3 regions of the Lysobacter sp. genome follow, and region 1 is predicted to be linked to each of the others. Evidence: riboswitches for the same ligand, from Rfam matches in the RefSeq annotation. Region 1 holds a riboswitch; each other region holds the start of a gene.
What was found. A riboswitch is a leader RNA that binds a small molecule or an ion and turns the genes downstream of it on or off. The one in region 1 is predicted to bind cobalamin.

Region 1 (6,960 bases):
CTGGGTCCCACGGGCGTGGGCAAGACCGAGCTGTGCAAGGCGCTGGCCGAGTTCCTGTTCGACTCGTCCGATGCGATGGTGCGCATCGACATGAGCGAGTTCATGGAGAAGCACTCGGTGAGCCGCCTGGTCGGCGCGCCTCCGGGCTATGTCGGCTACGAGGAAGGCGGATACCTGACCGAAGCCGTGCGCCGTCGTCCGTACAGCGTGATCCTGCTGGACGAGGTGGAGAAGGCGCATCCGGACGTGTTCAACATCCTGCTGCAGGTGCTGGACGACGGCCGCCTTACCGATGGCCAGGGCCGCACGGTGGACTTCCGCAACACGGTCATCGTGATGACGTCCAACCTCGGCTCGCACCAGATCCAGGAACTGTCGGGCGACGATTCACCGCAGGCCTACCTGCAGATGAAGGCGGCGGTGATGGGCGTGGTGCAGGCGCACTTCCGTCCGGAGTTCATCAACCGGCTCGACGACATCGTGGTGTTCCACCCGCTGGACAAGTCGCAGATCCGCCAGATCGCCCGCATCCAGATCGCAGGCCTGGAGAAGCGCATGGCCGAGCGTGGCCTGAAGCTCGACCTGTCCGACGATGCGCTTTCCCTGCTGGGCAACGTCGGCTTCGACCCGGTGTACGGCGCACGTCCGCTCAAGCGTGCGATCCAGCAGCAACTGGAAAACCCGCTCGCCTCGAAGATCCTGTCGGGCGAATTCGTCAACGGCGACACGGTGCGCGTGGACGCGGAAGGCGGGCAACTGGTGTTCCGCAAGTCCTGATGCGCGTTGAGTTGCATGGATTATGGAAAGGCCCGCCTGATGGCGGGCTTTTTCATTGGGAAGATGGGCTTCCGCCTGCGCGCTCGTCGCGCGTGGAAGGTGCCGGAAGATCTCGATGCACATCCGTCGACGATGGCATGTGCACCGGCGATTCCAACGCCCAACCCCTCTCCCTGACCGCCTGCGGTGGTCTGTCCCTCTCCCGCAAGGGGAGAGGAGGGATTCGTCAACGGCTCACGCGGGCACAGCGCACGTTCGCGTCTTCGCTGCCTCTGTCTCAACCAGAGCGCGGTGTTCCTTCTCCCCTCGTGGGAGAAGGTGCCCGAAGGGCGGAAGAGGGGGTACGCGCAACGCGCGCGTGACACGAACCCCGCAGGCGACACAAGCGCCGACGTCATTCCCGCAGCGCACCGCTCATGGCCGATCGCCATATCGCGTCGTCGTGCGCGCCGGCGCACTGCTGCTAGACTTCGCCTGCCCATGGTGACCGCCGGCTCGTCCGGCGGTTGAAACGGGAATCCGGTGCGCCCTTCGTGCATGCACGCGCGGCAATTCCGGAGCTGCCCCCGCAACGGTAGGCGAGACAAGGTCCGCACGCAGCCACTGTGCTCACGCATGGGAAGGCGCGGACCGGAAGAAGGTCGAGACGGCCGACTTCGCTCGCGAGCCCGGAGACCGGCCCTGGTGCGACGTGACATGCGGTGGGCGATGTCATGCGGCCATGGTCCTGCCGTGCGCCGTCATCACTCCCTCCTTCCGCCTGTCCTCCAACAACGATCCCGCGCGGGCAGGCGCGGCCAAGGAGTGTGTTCGTGCATCCGCAATTCCGGTTGTTCCGTCGCCGCGCGCTGGCGGCGTCGCTGTCGTCTTCCGTACTGCTGCTTTCGCTCTCCGCCGCAACGCCGGCCTTCGCCGACGCGGCAGCTACCGACCTGGACCAGGTCGTCGTCACCGCCGCGCGCACCGTGCAGACGCAGGACCAGACGCTCGCCGCGATCACCGTCATCGACCGTGCCGAAATCGAGCGCCTGCAGCCGGCCTCCGTCGCCGGCCTGCTGAGCGGGCGCGCGGGCATCTCGCTGGCCAACAACGGCGGGCCGGGCAAGGCGACGTCGGTGTTCCTGCGCGGCACCGAATCCGACCACGTGCTGGTGCTAGTGGACGGCATCAAGCTCGGTTCCGCCACCAGCGGCGGCGCATCGCTGCAGGACATCCCGGCTGAACAGGTCGAGCGCATCGAGATCGTGCGCGGCCCGTTCTCCAGCCTGTACGGCTCCGAAGCCATCGGCGGCGTCATCCAGATCTTCACGCGCAAGCCGCATGGTGCGTTTTCTCCCAACGCCAGCATCGGCGTGGGCAGCCAGAACACGCAGCGCGTATCGGCGGGCATCGGCGGTCGCGGGTCCGATGCGCAACGCGGTGGCTGGTACGCCATCAACGCCGCGCACCAGGACACCGACGGCATCAACGCCTATCGCGGCACGCGCAACTTCGATCCCGACCGGGACGGCTACCGCAACACGTCGCTGACGCTGCAGGGCGGCTATCGCTTCAGCGAGCAGTGGGACGCGGACCTGCGCGCGTTCCGCGCCGAGGGCCGCAACGAGTACGACGGCAGCGCGAACGACGTGGCCGACATCGTGCAGCAGGTGGTCGGCGGTCGTGTGCGCTATGCGCCGACAAACCGCGTGAAATTCACTGCCGGCGCCGGCACCAGCGCCGACCTCAGCGACAACTACCTGCGCGGCGTGTATTCGTCCACGTTCGACACCCGGCGCGAAGTCGCCTCGCTGCAGGCCGACCTGGGCATTGGGCCGGGGCTGCTGACGCTCGGCTTCGACTGGCTGCACGACGAGGTCGACAGCAACACCGATTACGAACGCGACCGCCGCATCAACCGCGGTGCCTTCGGCCAATGGCAGCAGGATTTCGGTGCGCAGTCGCTGCAGGCCAGCGTGCGCCGCGACGACGACAGCCAGTTCGGCGGCCAGACCACCGGCAGCGTGCTGTGGGGCTGGAACTTCACGGATGCCCTGCGGCTGAGTGCCAGCTACGGCACCGCGTTCAAGGCGCCGACCTTCAACGAACTGTACTTCCCGGGCTACGGCAATCCCGCGCTCGGTCCGGAGACCTCGCGCAGCGTCGAGCTGGGACTGCGTGGCGAGCACGGCTGGGGCACGTGGTCGGTCAACGCGTTCGACACGGAGATCGACGACATGATCGCCTTCGATTCGAGCCTGGGCGATTTCGGCGCGCCCAACAACATCGACCGTGCGCGCATCCAAGGCGTGGAGGCGGTCGTCGGCACGGAACTGGCCGGCTGGGACCTGCGCACCAGCCTGACGTGGCTGGATCCGCGCAACGACGGCGACAACGCCAACCACGACAACGTGCTGCCGCGCCGTGCCAGGCGCAGCGGACGCGTCGATGCCGACCGTCGCTTCGGGCGTTTCAGCGTCGGCGCCAGCGTCACCGGTGCGGGCGAGCGCTACGACAACCTGACCAACACCACGCGTCTGGCCGGTTACGGGCTGGCCGACCTGCGTGCCGGCTTCGCCTTCAGCGACGCATGGAGCGTGCAGGCCTCGGTCGACAACGTGTTCGACAAGCGCTACGAGACCGCCGCGCTTTACAACCAGCCGGGCCGCACCTGGCTGGTGACCTTGCGTTACCAACCCGTCGTCCGCTGAGCGGACGCTTCCCACCACGAGGTCGCCGATGAAAACCCTGTCCCGAAACGCCAGCCTGGGTCTGTTCGCCGCGTTCGCCGCGCTGATGGTCGCCACCCGCTCCCACCACTTCGGCACGGTGCTGCACCTGCCCGATGCGTCGATGGCGCTGTTCTTCCTCGGTGGCCTGTACCTGCGCAGGCACTGGCAGTTCGCCGGTTTCCTGGTGCTGGCGGTGGTCGTCGACTGGGTGTCGATTGAGATTGCCGGTGTCAGCGATTTCTGTGTGACGTCGGCGTACTCGTTCCTGCTGCCGGCATATGCGGTGCTGTGGTACGGCGGACGCTGGTACTCGACGCGCATGCGGGCCGCATGGCAGCCGATGCTGGGTGCGTTCGCGGTGGCGATGGCCTGCGCGACGCTGTCGTTCGCCATTTCCAACGGCGCGTTCTACTGGCTGGGCGGACGTTATGAGAACCCGCATTTCGCCGAGTACGTCGCGCGCGCCTGGCAATGGGGACCGCTGTTCGTGCGCACCACCATGACCTATGTCGCCGCCGCACTGGCGATGCACGCGCTCGCCGCGTGGTCGCTGCGCGGTCGCCTGTCCGCTGCCGTCCGCTGAAGGAGCACGCACATGAGCCTGACCCGAATCGACGCTTCAACGCCGGCGCTGCCGCTGGCTTCCGCGCGCATGCAGGTGCTCGTCGGCACCGCGCTTGCCGCGCTGATGATCTGCACGCGCGGCCAGCATTTCGCCAGCGTCGATGCGCTGCCCAGCGCTTCGTGGGCGGTGTTCTTCCTGGCCGGTGCGCTGCTGCGCCCGATGTGGGCCTTGCCGCTGTTCTTCGTGCTGTCGTCGCTGCTGGACTTCGCCAGCCTGGCCAGCGGCACGATCACCGACTGGTGCCTGTCGCCCGCGTACTGGGCGCTGGCGCTGGCGTACGCCACGCTGTGGCTGGGCGGCCACATGTATCGCGGACTGCACCGCGATGCATGGTCGACCGTGCCGCGCCTCGCGCTGGTGCTGCTGGTGACGGCATCGGTCGCCTACCTGCTGTCGAAGGGTGGCTTCTGGTTCTTCTCGGGCCGGTATGCCGAGCCGACGCTGTCGGGCTTCATCGCGCGGATTCCGCACTACTACCCGCGCGCGCTGGGCACGCTGGCCGGTTACGTCGGCGTGGCGTTCGTGCTGCGCTCCGCCTGGCTGGGCATGGCGGCGCGCGTGAACGCGCGGCGGAGCGTGCCGGCATGAGCCGCGGCAGCGAGCGTCGCGGACTCAGCGAGGACGAGCATTACCGCGAGCGCGCGCAGCGCAAGAAGGAGCTGGTCGAGCGCCGCATCGCACGTGCGACCATCGACCGCGGCGTGGTCGTGGTGAACACCGGCAACGGCAAGGGCAAGAGCTCGTCGGGTTTCGGCATGCTCGCGCGCTCGCTGGGCCATGGATTCCGCTGCGGCGTGGTGCAGTTCATCAAGGGCAGTTTCTCCACCGGTGAGGAGGCGTTCTTTCGCCGCTTCGACGATCTGGTCGACTACCACGTGATGGGCGAGGGCTACACCTGGGAGACCCAGGACCGCGACCGAGACACCGGCAAGGCCGCGGCGGCGTGGGATGTCGCCGCGCGCATGCTGGGCGACGCGGCCTACGACTTCGTGCTGCTGGACGAACTCAACATCGCGCTGGCGAAGGAGTACGTTTCGCTGGAGGCACTGCTGGTGGCGCTGGCGTCACGTCCACCGCGCCAGCACGTGGTGATCACCGGACGTGGTGCGCCGGATGCGCTGGTCGAAGCGGCCGACACCGTCACCGAGATGCGCGTGGTGAAGCACGCGTTCAAGGCCGGCATCAAGGCGCAGCACGGCATCGAGCTGTAACCGCATCGGACGACGAGCATGCGCACGCATCACTGTCCCGCCCTGCTGGTATCGGCGCCCGCCTCCGGACAGGGCAAGACCAGCGTGACCGCCGCGCTCGCGCGCTGGCACACCCGCCAGGGACGCCGCGTGCGTGTGTTCAAGACGGGCCCGGACTTCCTCGATCCGATGGTGCTGGAGCGCGCCAGTGGCGCACCGGTGTACCAGCTCGACCTGTGGATGACGGGCGAAGCCGACGTGCGTGCACGCCTGCACGCGGCCGCCGGCGAGGCCGACCTGATCCTGGTCGAAGGCGTGATGGGACTCTTCGACGGCTCGCCGTCGAGCGCGGATCTGGCGCGGGCGCTTGGTTTGCCGGTGCTAGCCGTGATCGATGGCTCGGCCATGGCGCAGACCTTCGGTGCCGTGGCCACGGGCCTGGCCCGCTATCGCGAAGATCTGAAGGTGCACGGCGTGGCCGCCAACCGCATCGGCAGCGCGCATCACGCCACGCTGCTGCGCGACAGCCTGCCGACCGGCCTGCACTGGCTGGGCGCACTGCCACGTGATGCGGCGCTCGCGCTGCCCGAGCGCCACCTGGGCCTCGTATCCGCCAGTGAACTGTCCGATATCGACGCGCGGCTGGATGCACTGGCCGATGCGTGGTCCACCCACGCATCGACCGAATTGCCGCCGCCCATGGCATTCGCGCCGGCATCTCCACCCGAAGTGCCGCGCGATCTGCACGGCATGCGCATCGCCGTGGCACGCGATGCGGCGTTCTGCTTCCTGTACGCGGCCAACCTCGACCTGCTGCGCGAGGCCGGTGCGCAACTGAAGTTCTTCTCGCCTCTGGCCGGCGATGCATTGCCGGAATGCGACGCGGCGTGGCTGCCGGGTGGCTATCCGGAGTTGCATCTGCAGACGCTCGCGACGCGCGGTGACCTGCATGCAGCCCTGCGTGCGCACCGCGACGCCGGCAAGCCGCTGCTGGCCGAATGCGGCGGCATGCTGTTCGCACTCGATGCGCTGACCGACCGCGAGGGCGTGCGTGCACCGATGGCCGGCCTGCTGCACGGCGAGGCCACGATGCAGACGCGGCTTGCCGCCCTCGGCCTGCAGGCGGTCGACCTGCCCGAAGGCGCCATGCGCGGACACACCTTCCACTACGCGAAGGCGCACATCGAGAGCACCGCGCTCGCGAGTGCACGCAACCCGAACGGTGGGCCCAGCGTGGAGGCGGTGTACCGGCAGGCACGCATGACCGCCAGCTTCGTGCACTTCTACTTCCCGTCCAATCCGACGGCCGCAACGCGGTTGTTCCGTCCGTGAGCGCCTTGGCGATGCTGGCCGGAATGGGCCTGGACGCCGTGCTGGGCGAGCCGCGACGCGCGCATCCGCTGGTGGCGTTCGGCCGGCTGGCGCGGGCCATCGAGGCACGCCTGCATCGTGAACGGCGCATGTCCGGTCTGGTGGCGTGGTGCCTGGCGGTGCTGCCGCCCGTGCTGGCGACGGCACTGCTGTCGCGGCTGCTGGCATCGTGGTCGCCGTGGGCCGCGGCGGCATTCGCCGCGGCGGTGCTGTACCTGGCGCTCGGACATCGCAGCCTGGGCGAACACGCCCGAGCGGTCGAAGCACCGCTGCGTGGCGGCGACCT
Region 2 (6,960 bases), on a different contig from region 1:
ACCACCGTGCCCGCGTCTTCGATCATCAGCGCGTACTTCGACGCGGTCTCCGGGCCGATGTCCAGGATCATGTCGTCCTCGCCGACCTGGTCGACGCCCTTGATCGTCGCGGGTGCGTCCGCCGCGAACTTCGGCGCGACCACCACGTCCACCGGCAACGGGATGCTGGCGCCGCGTGCCTGCGCGTCGGCCATGATCTTCTTCGCGGTGTCGATGAGGTCGGTTTCGACCAGCGACTTGCCCACGCCATGACCCAGCGCGGCGATGAAGGTGTTGGCGATGCCGCCGCCGACGATCAGCTGGTCGACCTTGCCGACCAGCGAGGAGAGCAGCTCGAGCTTGGTCGAGACCTTGCTGCCGGCGACGATGGCCAGCAGCGGGCGCGCCGGGTTGTCGAGGGCCTTGGCCAGCGCGTCCAGCTCGGCCATCAGCAGCGGTCCGCCGCACGCGACCTTGGCATGCTTGATCGCACCGTGCGTGGAGGCCTGCGCGCGATGCGCGGTACCGAATGCGTCCATGACGTACACGTCGCACAACGCCGCGTACTTCTTCGACAGCGCCTCGTCGTCCTTGCCCTCGCCGACGTTCATGCGGCAGTTCTCCAGCAGCACCAGCTGGCCCGGCTTTACATCGACGCCATCCACCCAGTCCTTCACCAGCGGCACTTCGATGCCGAGCAGTTCGGACAGGCGCCTGGCCACCGGAGCCAGCGAGTCCTCCTGCGTCCAGGTGCCTTCCTTCGGCCGGCCCAGGTGCGAAGTCACCATCACCGCCGCGTCCTTCTCCAGCGCCAGCTTCATCGTTGGCAGGGCCGCGGTGATGCGCTGCTCGGAGGTGATGCGTCCGTCCTCGATGGGAACGTTGAGGTCTTCGCGGATCAGCACGCGCTTGCCGGCGAGGTCGAGGTCGGTCATGCGGACGATGGACATGGGCTTCACCTTTGAGCCTTCCATGACGGAAGGAAAAGCCCTCCTGCGAAGGGAGGGTCGGGAGGGGATGGGTTTTGCAGCGGGACGGCAGCGACTGCCGTATCGCCGCACATTGTCCCCGCCATTCACCATGGCCGCAAACGCAGTCCAGTCGGCGTCGGCGCAGTTATCCACAACATTTTGCGTTGACGGATGCCCATACCCCCACTATGTTGTGCCCGTCGGTGCCGCCCCACCGGGCGGATTAAAAGGGAAGCCGGTGCGGACACCTCGTGTTGCGAGGACGTCCAAGGCCGGCGCTGCCCCGCAGCGGTATGGGAAACGAAGGTGGTCATGGCACTGGGTGCACAGCCTGGGAAGCGGCCACCGGTAGGCGACGCCGGAACGCACCGGCGTCTCGTCCCGAGCCCGAAGACCTGCCGACAACCGCGCGTTGCACACCGCGCGGTGACCGGCCAGGGAGTCTTCGGAGGGAAGACGGTCGGTGTCGCATCGGTATCGGCGTGTCGTTGACGACTTCGCCGCTGCCGCGCCGTCCGTCTCGGGCTGCGCGACACCCCGTTCTCATGCTCCGGGCTTCCGCGCCCGCGTCGCCCTTCGAGGGAAGGGCGGCGACCGTGCGCCATGCACAGGAGCCAGACATGACCACCACCACCCCGACCTTGGACCGTAGGAGCCAGCTTGCTGGCGACCCGGACCATGACGATGCCTCTGTCGCCAGCAAACTGGCTCCTGCGGAGGTGCCGCCGGGCTTCGCACTGACCCCGCCCGCCGCCAACCTCACCATGACGGTGACCAAGCGCAGCGGCCGACGCGAGCCCGTCGACCTCAACAAGATCGTGCGCGCGGTGACGCGCAACTGCGAAGGTCTGTTCGCCGTCGATCCGATGCGCGTGGCCACGCGCACCATCTCCGGCCTGTACGACGGCGCGAGCACGCGCGAACTCGATGAACTGTCGATCCGCACCGCAGCGCTGCTCACCGCCGAGGAACCCGAGTACGGCCGCCTCGCCGCGCGCCTGCTCGCGGGTGTGATCGAGAAGGAAGTGGCGACGCTGGAGATCCACGCCTTCTCGCAGTCCGTGCAGCGCGGGCACGAACTGGGGCTGATCAACGACCGCCTGCTGTCGTTCGTGCAGGCCAACGCGCGCAAGCTCAACGACGCCATCGACCACACGCTCAACCAGCGCTTCGACTACTTCGGCCTGCGCACGCTGTACGACCGCTACCTGTTGCGCCACCCCACCGCGCGCACCGTGATCGAGACACCGCAGCAGTTCTTCCTGCGCATCGCCTGCGCTCTGAGCGAAGACGTCGGCGAAGCGTTGGCGCTGTACCGGCGCATGGCGCAGCTGGACTACATTCCGTCCTCGCCGACGCTGTTCAACTCCGGCACCACGCACGAGCAGCTCTCCAGCTGCTTCCTGCTCGATTCGCCCGAGGATTCGCTGGAAGGCATCTACAGGCGCTACATGGACGTGGCGAAGCTGAGCAAGTTCAGCGGCGGCATCGGGCTTTCATACACGCGCGTGCGTTCGCGTGGCTCGCTGATCCGCTCCACCAACGGTCTGAGCAACGGCATCGTGCCGTGGCTGAAGACGCTGGATGCGTCGGTGGCGGCGGTGAACCAGGGCGGCAAGCGCAAGGGCGCGGCCTGTGTGTACCTGGAGCCGTGGCATGCGGACGTGGAGGAATTCCTCGAACTGCGCGACAACACCGGCGATGAGGCGCGCCGCACGCATAACCTCAACCTGGCCAACTGGATTCCGGACGAATTCATGCGGCGCGTCGAGGCCGACGCGGAATGGTCGCTGTTCGATCCTGCCAGGGTGCCGCAGCTGACCGACCTGTGGGGCGAGGCATTCGAACGCGCGTATCGCGCGGCGGAAGCCGCCGGACTGGCGGTGAAGCAGGTGAAGGCACGCGACCTGTACGCGCGGATGATGCGCACGCTCGCGCAGACCGGAAACGGCTGGATGAACTTCAAGGACAAGTCCAACCGCGCCTGCAACCAGACGCTGCGCGACGGCAACGTCGTGCATCTGTCGAACCTGTGCACCGAGATCCTGGAGGTGACCTCGCAGGAGGAAACCGCGGTGTGCAACCTGGGATCGATCAACCTGTCGCATCACGTCGAACTTTTCGAAGAGGGCCCGGTGCATGGCGAAGCCGGACGCTTCGACTTCGACAAGCTCGCCGAGACGGTGCGACTTGCGGTGCGCCAGCTCGACCGCGTGATCGACCTCAACTACTACCCGATCGAAACCGCACGCCGCGCGAACCTGAAATGGCGGCCGGTCGGCCTGGGCGTGATGGGCCTGCAGGACGTGTTCTTCAAGCTGCGCCTGCCGTTCGACTCCGAGCCGGCGCGCAACCTCTCGAAGATGATCGCCGAAGCGATCTACTTCCACGCGTTGTCGGCTTCCAGCGAGCTGGCGATGGAGCGCGGCCGTCATCCCGGCTTCGAGGACACGCGCGCCGCACAGGGCGAGTTGCAGTTCGACGCTGGGGTGTCACACCGGAAGACAACGATCGCTGGGACGGCCTGCGTGCCCGGATCCGCGAGCATGGGCTGCGCAATTCACTGCTCATCGCGATCGCGCCGACGGCGACCATCGCGTCCATCGCCGGCTGCTACGAGTGCATCGAACCGCAGGTGTCGAACCTGTTCAAGCGCGAGACGTTGTCGGGCGACTTCCTGGTGGTCAACCGTTACCTTGTCGAGGAGCTCAAGACACTCGGCCTGTGGACGCCGGAACTGCGCGACCGCATCAAGATGGCGGAAGGATCGATCCACGGCATCGAGGAGGTTCCCGAATCGTTGCGCGCGATTTACCGCACCGCATGGGAACTGCCGATGCGTTCGCTCATCGACATGGCCGCCGACCGCGGCGCCTTCATCGACCAGAGCCAGTCGCTCAACCTGTTCATCGAAAGCCCGAACATCGGCCAGCTGTCGTCGATGTACATGTACGCGTGGAAGAAGGGCCTGAAGACCACCTACTACCTGCGCTCGCGACCGGCGACGAAGATCGCGAAGGCGACGGTGAGCGGTGCGGCAGTGCAGGCGCCAAAGTCCGACTACACGCCGACCGAAGCCATCGCCTGCTCGCTGGAAAACCCCGAAGCCTGCGAGGCGTGCCAGTAACCGATCCGTCGTCATTCCTGCGAAAGTCGGAATCCAGCGCCTTCAACGCTCGAAGAGTCACTGGATCCCCGCTTTCGCGGGGATGACGACGCTCCCCTTTCCTTGCCCTTTAGCCGGCGCGCGCGACGCGGCCTGCCTCCCTCCCCTCGCGACGTCACCGCTGCGCCGCTGAAGGGCAAGGCCCCAACGAAACGATCCTCAGGGCCCGCCATGACCGACCACAACCGCCTCCTCGACCCAGGCTTCGACCTCACCTTGCGGCCGATGCGTTATCCGCAGTTCTACGAGATGTATCGCGACGCGATCCGCAACACCTGGACCGTGGAAGAGGTCGACTTTTCGCTCGACGTCAACGATCTCAAGCACAAGCTCGGCCCGGCCGAACGCCATCTGATCGAGCGCCTGGTCGCGTTCTTCGCCACGGGCGATTCGATCGTCGCCAACAACCTCGTGCTGAACCTGTACCAGCACATCAACGCGCCCGAAGCGCGAATGTACCTGTCGCGCCAGTTGTACGAGGAAGCGCTACACGTGCAGTTCTACCTCACGCTGCTGGACACCTACCTGCCCGATCCAGTCGCGCGCGCGAAGGCGTTCGCGGCGGTGGAGAACATTCCGTCGATCCGCGCGAAGGCCGAGTTCTGCTTCAAGTGGATCGATTCGATCCAGAACCTGCAACGTATCGAAACCACCGCGCAGCGCCGACAGTTCCTGCTCAACCTGATCTGCTTCGCCTGCTGCATCGAAGGCCTGTTCTTCTTCGCCGCCTTCGCCTACGTGTACTACTTGCGTTCGCGAGGACTGCTGCACGGGCTGGCGTCGGGTACGAACTGGGTGTTCCGCGACGAGAGCTGCCACATGGCGTTCGCGTTCGAGGTGATCCGTACCGCGCGCAGCGAGGAGCCGGGCCTGTTCGACGACGAACTGCAGCGGCAGGTCGTGCAGATGCTGGAGGACGCCGTGGAGTGCGAGATGCAGTTCGCCCAGGACGTGCTGTCCGGCGGCGTCGCCGGTCTGTCGCCCAAGGACATGCGCCAGTACCTGCAGTACTGCGCGGACCAGCGACTGGTACAGCTGGGCATGGAGCGGCACTTCGGCGCATCCAACCCGTTCGCGTTCATGGACCTGCAGGACGTGCAGGAAGTGACCAACTTCTTCGAGCGCCGAGTGTCCGCCTACCAGGTCGGCGTCGAGGGCGAGGTTTCGTTCGACGCGGCCTTCTGAGCCGCGGCATGCGTCAGCGCGGAGCCGCGATGGGCAGACCCAGCGGCTTCGTGCCGGCCTTGTCCTTCAGGCCCAGCCCGTAACGCAGGCTGTAGCCGATCTTTTCCGCGTAGCCGACCATGCGCTCCACGTGTTCGGCCGGCAGTACCTCGCTCACGGTCTGGCGCCAAAGCGAAAGCCAGCGGTCGAAGTGTTCAGCACGAATCGGGTGCGGCCGATGTGCCGCCATCGGATTGCCGCGATAGCTGCGCGTGCCCAGCGCGACGGACGACCAGAATTCCGTGAGCATGCGCTTGTGCTCGGGCCAGTCGTCGATGGCCGCGTTGAATACCGGGCCGAGTTCCGGATCCACGCGCACCTGCTCGTAGAAGCGGTCGACCAGTTCGGCCAGCTGCGCCTGCGTGAGTTCGACGGCCTCCGCAGGAGCGCCGGAATCGCGTGTCTCGTTCATGCCTGTTCAATGTGGCCAGAAGCCATGAAAAACAAGGGGCCGGCAATCGCCGGCCCCTGCTGTGTCGCGCTCGTTTTCGCGATTACTTCGCGGCAACGACCTTGGCCATTTCCAGGCACTTGTTGGAATAGCCCCACTCGTTGTCGTACCAGCTCACCAGCTTGATGAACGTGCCATCCAGGGCGATGCCGGCCTCGGCATCGAAGATCGAGGTGCGCGCATCGCCGCGGAAGTCGGTCGCGACGACCTTGTCCTCGGTGTAACCCAGGATGCCCTTCAGCGCGCCTTCCGACTGCGCCTTCATTTCCGCGCAGATTTCCTCGTACGTCGCGGACTTCTCGAGCTCGACGGTCAGGTCGACGACCGAGACGTCGGACGTCGGCACGCGGAACGACATGCCGGTGAGCTTCTTGTTCAGCTCCGGAATCACCACGCCGACGGCCTTGGCCGCGCCGGTGCTGGACGGGATGATGTTCTCCAGGATGCCGCGGCCGCCGCGCCAGTCCTTGTTGCTCGGACCATCGACGGTCTTCTGCGTTGCGGTGGTGGCATGCACGGTGGTCATCAGGCCGCGCTTGATGCCCCACTTGTCGTGCAGCACCTTGGCCAGCGGCGCCAGGCAGTTGGTGGTGCACGAAGCGTTGGAGATGATCGCCTCGCCGTTGTACTTGGTGTGGTTCACGCCGTAGACGAACATCGGCGTGTCGTCCTTCGACGGCGCCGACTGGATCACCTTCTTCGCGCCGGCGTCGAGGTGCTTCTGGCAGGTTTCCTTGGTCAGGAACAGCCCGGTCGACTCGATGACGATGTCGGCGCCGACTTCGTTCCACTTCAGGTTGGCCGGATCCTTCTCCTGCGTCAGGCGGATCTTCTTGCCGTTGACGATGAGCGTGTTGCCCTCCACCGAGACGTCGGCCTTGAAGCGGCCGTGCACGGAGTCGTAGCGCAGCATGTAGGCCAGGTACTCCGGCTCCAGCAGGTCGTTGATCGCGACGATCTCGATCTCGCCGGCGAAGTTCTGCACGGCCGAGCGCAGCACGTTGCGCCCGATGCGGCCGAAGCCGTTGATACCAACCTTGATGGTCATAGCTTGCTAGCTCCTGCGGCCGCGCCCGGCGCGGCGGGTGGACGGGCCGTCATTCTAACAGGCGCGCCTTGCGGGCGTGTTCCGCGCGGCTAGCCTGAATTGACACCGATCAAGGTGACGG
Region 3 (6,960 bases), on a different contig from region 1:
GCGCCAGCGGCGGACCGGCCGTCGGACCTCTTCGAGAGCGGCAAGCCGATCCTCGACCTGCGATACCGGTTCGAACAGGTCGATCAGGACAACGCCTTGCGTGACGCAAGGGCGAATACGCTGCGAGCCCGCGTGGGCTATCAGACCGGGGCATGGAATGGCTTTTCCGGGCTGGTCGAGTTCGATGCGGTGAGCCACCTCGATGGCGATCACTTCAACGACACGCGCAATGGGCAGACCGGCTACTCGGCCGTGCCCGACCCGAAAGGCAGTGAGGTCAATCAGGTCCTGATCCGCTATGACGCCGAACAGGGAAGCGTGGTCGCCGGGCGGCAGCGCATCAACCTGGACAACCAGCGCTTCGTGGGTGGTGTCGCGTGGCGGCAGAACGAGCAGACCTTCGATGCGGCGCTGGTGCAGTTCAGGCCCATCAATGCACTGACCTTCACCTATGCCTACGTCGACCAGGTGAACACCGTCTTCGGGCCCGACAACGGCCCTTACGCCGCGGCCACCAACCCCGCGAACATCGAAGGGCACAGCCATCTGCTGAACCTGCAGTACCGGCTAATGCCCGAACTCGTCGCGACGGCCTACCAGTACCGGCTCGGGCTGGACAACATCGCGGTCGCGGTGGGTGCTCCGCTCGGCACCTTGTCGAGCACGACCACGGGCCTGCGGCTCAATGGCGACATCGATGCCTTCAGCTATGCGCTGGAGTACGCGCAGCAGAAGGACTACGACCACAACCCGTGGCGGCTGGACAGCGAGTACCTGTTCGCGGAGGCGGGTTACAAGGTGAAGGGCGTGCAGCTCAAGGGTGGCTTCGAGTCACTGGGCGCGGGCGAGGGTAGCGGCAATCGTGCGTTCCAGACACCGCTGGCCACCAAGCACGTCTTCAACGGCTGGGCCGACGTGTTCCTGACCACGCCCGCGGACGGACTGGAAGACGTCTATGTCGGGGCGAGTGCGCCGCTGGCCGGCGGAACCGTGCAGCTGTGGTATCACGACTTCCGCAGCGAGCGCGGCAGCGTCGACTTCGGCAACGAGTTCGACGTCTCCTACTCGCGCGCGTTGTTCAGCCTGAAGGGCCTGACCGGATTGCTGAAGTACGCCCGGTACGCATCGGATGACCGCTCACGCACCGTCGATACCGACAAGCTCTGGGGCGCAGGTGCAGTACACGTACTAGTGCTTCGGGATCGAATGATCGCCGATAGCGGTACGTGAAAGCAGAAGCCCCTCCGTCTGCAGGGGCTTCTTCGTCGAGAGCCTACCTGCGCTTACTGTGCCGGCGCGTAGCGCAGCGTCAGGTACCACTCGCGACCGGGCTGGTTGTAGTAGCCCACCGTTTCGTACTCGCGGTCGAAGGCATTGGCCAGACGGGCCTGCAGGGTCAGCGATTGCGTGAAGGCGTACTCCGCACGCAGGTCGAGGGTGCCGTACCCGCCGAGGCGACGCGTGTTGGCGACGTCGTCGTAGCGCGGGCCTTCGCCGACCGCGGTGATGCCGAACCGGAACGCGCCGAACGAACGGTCGACGTCGAGGCGTGCGCTGTTGCGCGCGCGGCGCGCCAGCTCATTGCCGCGGTAGTCGCCGCTGCGGTTATCGGTGTCGAGATAGCTGATGGCGCCGGACAGGTCGAAGCCCGCGAAGCTCGCGTCCGCGCCCAGCTCCACGCCACGCATGCGGGCGCTTTCGACGTTGTTGGGCCGGTTCTGGCTGGCATCGAAGGCGATCAGGTCGTCGACCTCCGTACTGAACGCATCGGCACGCAAGGTCAGGGCGTCGCCCTGCCACGCCAGGCCAAGCTCCCAGGTGTCCGATTCCTCGGGAGCGAGGTTCGGGTTGCTGAAGAACGGGAAATACAACTCGTTGAACGTCGGTGCCTTGAACGCGGTGCCGTAGCCGGCGGTGACGCGCCAAGCGTCGGCGAAGTTGAGGCCCCATGCCGCGCTGCCGGTGGTATGGCCGCCGAACTGCTCGTTGTCGTCGCGACGGACGCTGGCTTCCAGCGACTGCGCGCCGAAACGCGCCTGGTACTGCACGAAGGCCGCCTTGTTGTCGCGCTCGGTCTCGTCGTACTGCGTGGTCGCCTCGACGCGGTCGCGCAGCCAGTCCAGGCCCACGCTGATCAACTGGTCGCCGGCGATGCCGAAGTCGCCCTGCAGCGTGGCGCTGTCGCGGTCGGTGCTGAAGAAATCGACGAACGTGTCGTCGAGGAAGTTGTCGGAGGAGTCGACGTTGCGGCCCGCGGTGAGGTGCAGGTCGACGTGCTCGCTCGGACGCCAGCGCAGCTTGCCGCCAATGACCTGCTGCACGGTCTCGGAACGGTTCGTGAAATCGCCGTCGAACTCGTTGTCGCCCTCGTTGCGCAGGGCGTGACCTTCGAGCGTCCATTGTTCGTTGAAGGCGACACCACCGCGCAGCGACAGCGCGTCCTTCTCGTAGCCGTCGCGGTCGGGCTGCGAACCCGGTGCGATGAAGCAGCCGGCGCCTTCGAACGTGATCGGATCGAAATAGCCGTTGCAGGAGTTGATGCCGTCGGTCCGGGTGTGCTGGAAGTCCGCGCCGAACCACGCGCGCTCGCTCGCACCGCCAAAGCCCATGCCATAGCCGAGACTGTCGTTGCTGCCGACGTCGAAGCGTACGCGCGGCACGAACGCGCCGCGATCGCGCCGGGTGAACACCTGGATGACGCCGCCGATCGCGTCGCTTCCGTACAGGCTGGCGCGCGGGCCGCGCACGATCTCCACGCGTTCGATCATCTCGATCGGCAGGTCCTGGAACGAAGCCAGTCCGGACGTGGACGAACCGATGCGGATGCCGTCCACCAGCACCAGCACGTGGTCGGATTCGGCGCCGCGCAGGAACAGCGTGGTCAGCTTGCCCTGGCCGCCCTGGCTGGTCATCGAGATGCCGGCGCGGCCACGCAGCAGGTCGGGGAGCGAACGCGCCTGGCTGCGGCGGATCTGTTCGGCGTCGATGACTTCCACCGGCGCCAACGCATCGTTGACGCTGATCGCGGTGCGGTTGGACGTGACGACGACCTGGTCGAGATCGGTCGCATCGCCCGCGGACTGGGCCAAGGCGACAACCGGCAGGAAAAGGGCGCTCGCGCAGGCGGCGGTGAAGGTGAGGCGGCGGATCGGCATCAATGGTCTCCATCGCGCGGCAAGCCGTCCCCGGATCGCCGCGGTGCATGCGGGAGGCTGCGAGGAAGAGTGGGCTGCGGGCCGATGCAAGGATCGCGAAGGCGACGCCGCCGCGACGCCCTCCGCATCGCAACCAGTGGCGGGTCGAATGACCCTGCTGGCAGGCCGGTCTCCGGACTCGCGAGTGGAGGCATGCTCCGGTCGCGGCGCCTTCCCATGCACATGCACAGTGGCCTGTACCGCGACCTGCTCGCTTACCGTTGCGGGGGCAGTGCCGGAATGGTCGCGCGATGCGGGACGTCACCGGCTTCCCGTTTCAACCCGACGGCCGGAGCCGGCGGATCACCTGAAAGCGCGCGCAGTCTACGCGATCGCCGGCGCGTGGGCTAAGCGTTCGTGAGTGGATGAAGTGCCGGAGCGCTCAGTCGCGCTCGCCTGGCTCGTCGAACAGCGTTGGCATGGCCATCGACGAGTCTTCGCTCATCTGGGTCGTGGTGACCGGCGCCGCAGCGGGCTTGTAGCGCGGTGGCGGCAACTGCGCGATGGCGGCGTCGGCAGCGATGATCAGTTCGCTGCGACGGGTGTCGGGGATCTCCTGCCAGTGGCAGTCCTGCAGGGCGCCCTCGATGGCGTAGAGCAGGTTGAGCGTGGGCTTGAAGCCGGCGCGCTTGACGCGCATGAAGGCCTCGACCGTGCCCACCGCGGCCAGGTCCTCGCGCGTGCGCAGGCCGACCTGGCGCAGCCAGGCCGCGGATTTCGGACCGATGTTGCGCAGCTTGTCGGTGCTGGTCATTCCAGTGACTCCACGAAGACGCGCGCGATCGCTTCGAGCCCGGCCTGGTCGTCGGCATCGAAGCGGTCGAACTGCGGGCTGTCCAGGTCGAACACGCCGACCAGGTCGCCATTGCCCGCCACCAGCGGTACGACCAGCTCGGAATTGGAGGCCGAATCGCAGGCGATGTGGCCGGGGAATTCGTGCACGTCGCGGATGCGCTGCGTCTGCCGGCTCGACGCTGCCGCACCGCACACGCCCTTGTCCAGCGGGATGCGCACGCAAGCGGGCAGGCCCTGGAAGGGGCCGACGACCAGCTCGGTGCCGTCGAAGAAATAGAAACCGGCCCAGTTGAGGCCCGGCAGCGCGTGGTAGACCAGGGCCGACAGGTTGGCCGCATTGGCGATGCGGTCGCGCTCGCCATGGACGAGCGCGCGCGCCTGCGCGAGCAGCTGTTCGTACTGTTCCGGCTTGGTGCCGCTTAGACTTTCGCTGGTGAACATGAGCGCCTCTTTCCCGCAGTCTAACAGTGCGCACGCGGCGCCCGGAGGCGGCCCGTGAGCCGTGGCTGGTTCGTGACCGGCACCGACACCGGCATCGGCAAGTCGGTCGCCAGCGCCACGCTTGTGCACGCATTACGCAATCGCGGGCTGCGTGCGGTCGGCATGAAGCCGCTGGCAAGCGGCTGCGAGGCGACGGCCGACGGCTGGCGCAACGAGGATGCACTGGCCCTGCAGGCGGCCAGCGATCCACGACCGCGCTACGAGGACGTCAATCCATACGCCTTGCCGCAGCCGCTGGCGCCGGAACTGGCCGCGCGCGATGCAGGCGTGGAGGTGCGGCTGGAGCCGATGCTGCAGGCCTTCGCGCGCCTGCGCGCGCAGACCGATGCCGTGGTGGTCGAGGGCGTGGGCGGCTGGGCGGCGCCGCTCGGCCCCAAGCTGGAACAGGCCGATCTGGTGCGCGCCCTGGGTCTGCCGGTGGTGATGGTGGTGGGCCTGCGGCTGGGCTGCATCAACCATGCGCGGCTGACCGCCCGCGCCATCGAGGCCGACGGGCTGCCTCTGGCGGGCTGGATCGCCAACGACATCGACCCGGCCATGGAACGGGCGGACGACAACTTCACGCTGTTGAAGTCCAGGCTGCCGGTACCGTGCTGGGGCCGGTTGCCATTCCGTGATACACCCGACCCCGTTGGGCTTGCAGGTTTGCTTGAACCGGCCTGATCGCTTGCCCCCGTGACCAATGGGGGATGGGCCGTTCATCCGTAATGTTAGACTGATCGGTATAGGAATTAGAACCAATCTGAGCTGCAACGCTCGTACATGACGGAATCGGAGTCTTCCCCCATGGTCAAGAACCTGCGCACGGTGGCGTTGGCCGCCGCGTTGGCCCTCGTGTTGTCCGCCTGCGGCGGCAAGGATGACGCCCAGCAGGGCGGTGGCATGCCCCCGCCGGAAGTCGGCGTGGTGAAGGTCCAGCCGGCCGACATCCCGCTGCAGAAGGATCTGGTTGGCCGCGTGGCCGCGTTCCGCAGCGCCGACGTCCGCGCGCGCGTGCCGGGCGTGCTGCAGCGCCGCGTCTATGAGGAAGGCAGCGACGTCAAGGCCGGGCAGGTGCTCTTCATCATCGATCCGGCGCCGCTGCAGGCCGAGGTCGGCCAGGCGCAGGCCTCGCTGGCCTCGGCGCAGGCCAACTACGCCAATGCGAAGGCCGCCGCCGATCGCGCGCGTCGCCTGGCGCCGGACAAGTTCGTCTCGCAGTCGGACCTGGACAACGCGCTGGCCGCCGAGCGCAGTGCCGGCGCGTCGGTGAAGCAGGCCGAGGCCGCGCTGGCCAATGCCCGCATCAACCTGGGCTACGCCACCGTCACGGCGCCAATCAGCGGCCGCGCCGGCAAGCAGCAGGTGACCGAAGGCGCGCTGGTCGGCCAGGGCACCGCGACGCTGCTGACCACGGTCGACCAGATCGACCAGCTGTACGTGAACTTCTCGCTCAGCGTCTCCGAGCTGGAGCGCGTCCGCCGTGCCCAGACCGGCGCGGGCGAAGCGAAGGTGCAGGTGCTGCTGCCGGACGGCACGCCGTTCGAGCACCAGGGCACGCTGGACTTCTCCGGCGACATCGTCGATCCGGCCACCGGCGCGATCGCGCTGCGTGCGCGCATCCCCAACCCGGACAAGACCCTGCTGCCCGGCACGTTCGTGACGCTGAAGGCCACGCTCGGCCTGCAGCCTAACGCGTTCCTGGTGCCGCAGACCGGCGTGCTGCGCGATGCCAAGGGCGCTTATGTGCTCGTGGTGGGCGCGGACGGCAAGGTGGCGCGCAAGGACGTGGCCGTCGATCGCCAGCAGGGCGGCAACTGGGTCGTGACCAGTGGCCTGACCGCGGGCGACCAGGTGGTCGTCTCGGGCGTGCAGCGCGCACAGCCGGGCCAGCCTGCCAAGGCGACCCCGGCGAATGCCGCCGGCCAGGCACAACCCGCGGCCGCGAAGGCCGAAGCCGGCAAGGACCAGGCCGCCAAGGACCAGGGTTCGAAGGACTAATCCCCCGCCATGTCCAGATTCTTCATCAACCACCCGGTCTTCGCCTGGGTCATCGCGATCCTGATCTCGCTATGCGGCGTGCTCGCGATCCTGAACCTCGGCGTGGAGTCCTATCCGAGCATCGCGCCGCCGCAGGTGACGGTGTCGGCCTCGTATCCCGGCGCGAGCGCCGAGACGGCTGAGAGCGCGGTCACGCAGGTCATCGAGCAGCAGCTGACGGGCATCGACAACCTCGTCTACTTCAGCTCCTCGTCCAGCTCCAGCGGCGGCAGCAACATCACGCTGACCTTCGAGCCGGGCACCGACCCCGACATCGCGCAGGTGCAGGTGCAGAACAAGGTCGCGCTGGCGACCCCGCGCCTGCCGACCGAAGTGACGCAGCAGGGTGTCGTCGTGGCCAAGGCCAACGCCGGCTTCCTGAAGGTGGTCGCGCTGCGTTCCGAAGACGGCACGATGGACCGCGACGCGCTCAGCGACATCATCGCCTCGC

Region 2: it holds a riboswitch for cobalamin, as region 1 does, so the genes downstream of both, VFE83_RS17115 (ribonucleoside-diphosphate reductase subunit alpha) here and btuB (TonB-dependent vitamin B12 receptor) in region 1, are expected to answer to the same signal.
Region 3: it holds a riboswitch for cobalamin, as region 1 does, so the genes downstream of both, btuB (TonB-dependent vitamin B12 receptor) here and btuB (TonB-dependent vitamin B12 receptor) in region 1, are expected to answer to the same signal.

Annotation. Positions count from the first base shown of each region.
Region 1 covers NZ_DASRTS010000012.1:53,128-60,087, reverse strand. Annotated here, with positions in the region: partial or broken gene clpB (ATP-dependent chaperone ClpB) at 1-777, shown strand, start outside; cobalamin riboswitch at 1,242-1,475, shown strand; gene btuB (TonB-dependent vitamin B12 receptor) at 1,608-3,467, shown strand; gene VFE83_RS02280 (hypothetical protein) at 3,496-4,071, shown strand; gene VFE83_RS02275 (hypothetical protein) at 4,141-4,701, shown strand; gene cobO (cob(I)yrinic acid a,c-diamide adenosyltransferase) at 4,698-5,324, shown strand; gene VFE83_RS02265 (cobyrinate a,c-diamide synthase) at 5,343-6,635, shown strand; gene cbiB (adenosylcobinamide-phosphate synthase CbiB) at 6,647-6,960, shown strand, end outside.
Region 2 covers NZ_DASRTS010000064.1:67,976-74,935, forward strand. Annotated here, with positions in the region: gene VFE83_RS17110 (phosphoglycerate kinase) at 1-929, opposite strand, end outside; cobalamin riboswitch at 1,135-1,367, shown strand; partial or broken gene VFE83_RS17115 (ribonucleoside-diphosphate reductase subunit alpha) at 1,715-3,879, shown strand; gene VFE83_RS19545 (hypothetical protein) at 3,892-4,077, shown strand; gene VFE83_RS17120 (ribonucleotide-diphosphate reductase subunit beta) at 4,288-5,301, shown strand; gene VFE83_RS17125 (group III truncated hemoglobin) at 5,315-5,752, opposite strand; gene gap (type I glyceraldehyde-3-phosphate dehydrogenase) at 5,835-6,839, opposite strand.
Region 3 covers NZ_DASRTS010000007.1:61,723-68,682, forward strand. Annotated here, with positions in the region: gene VFE83_RS01210 (alginate export family protein) at 1-1,230, shown strand, start outside; gene btuB (TonB-dependent vitamin B12 receptor) at 1,284-3,155, opposite strand; cobalamin riboswitch at 3,302-3,520, opposite strand; gene VFE83_RS01220 (TfoX/Sxy family protein) at 3,577-3,948, opposite strand; gene VFE83_RS01225 (GAF domain-containing protein) at 3,945-4,430, opposite strand; gene bioD (dethiobiotin synthase) at 4,485-5,153, shown strand; gene VFE83_RS01235 (efflux RND transporter periplasmic adaptor subunit) at 5,277-6,470, shown strand; gene VFE83_RS01240 (efflux RND transporter permease subunit) at 6,480-6,960, shown strand, end outside.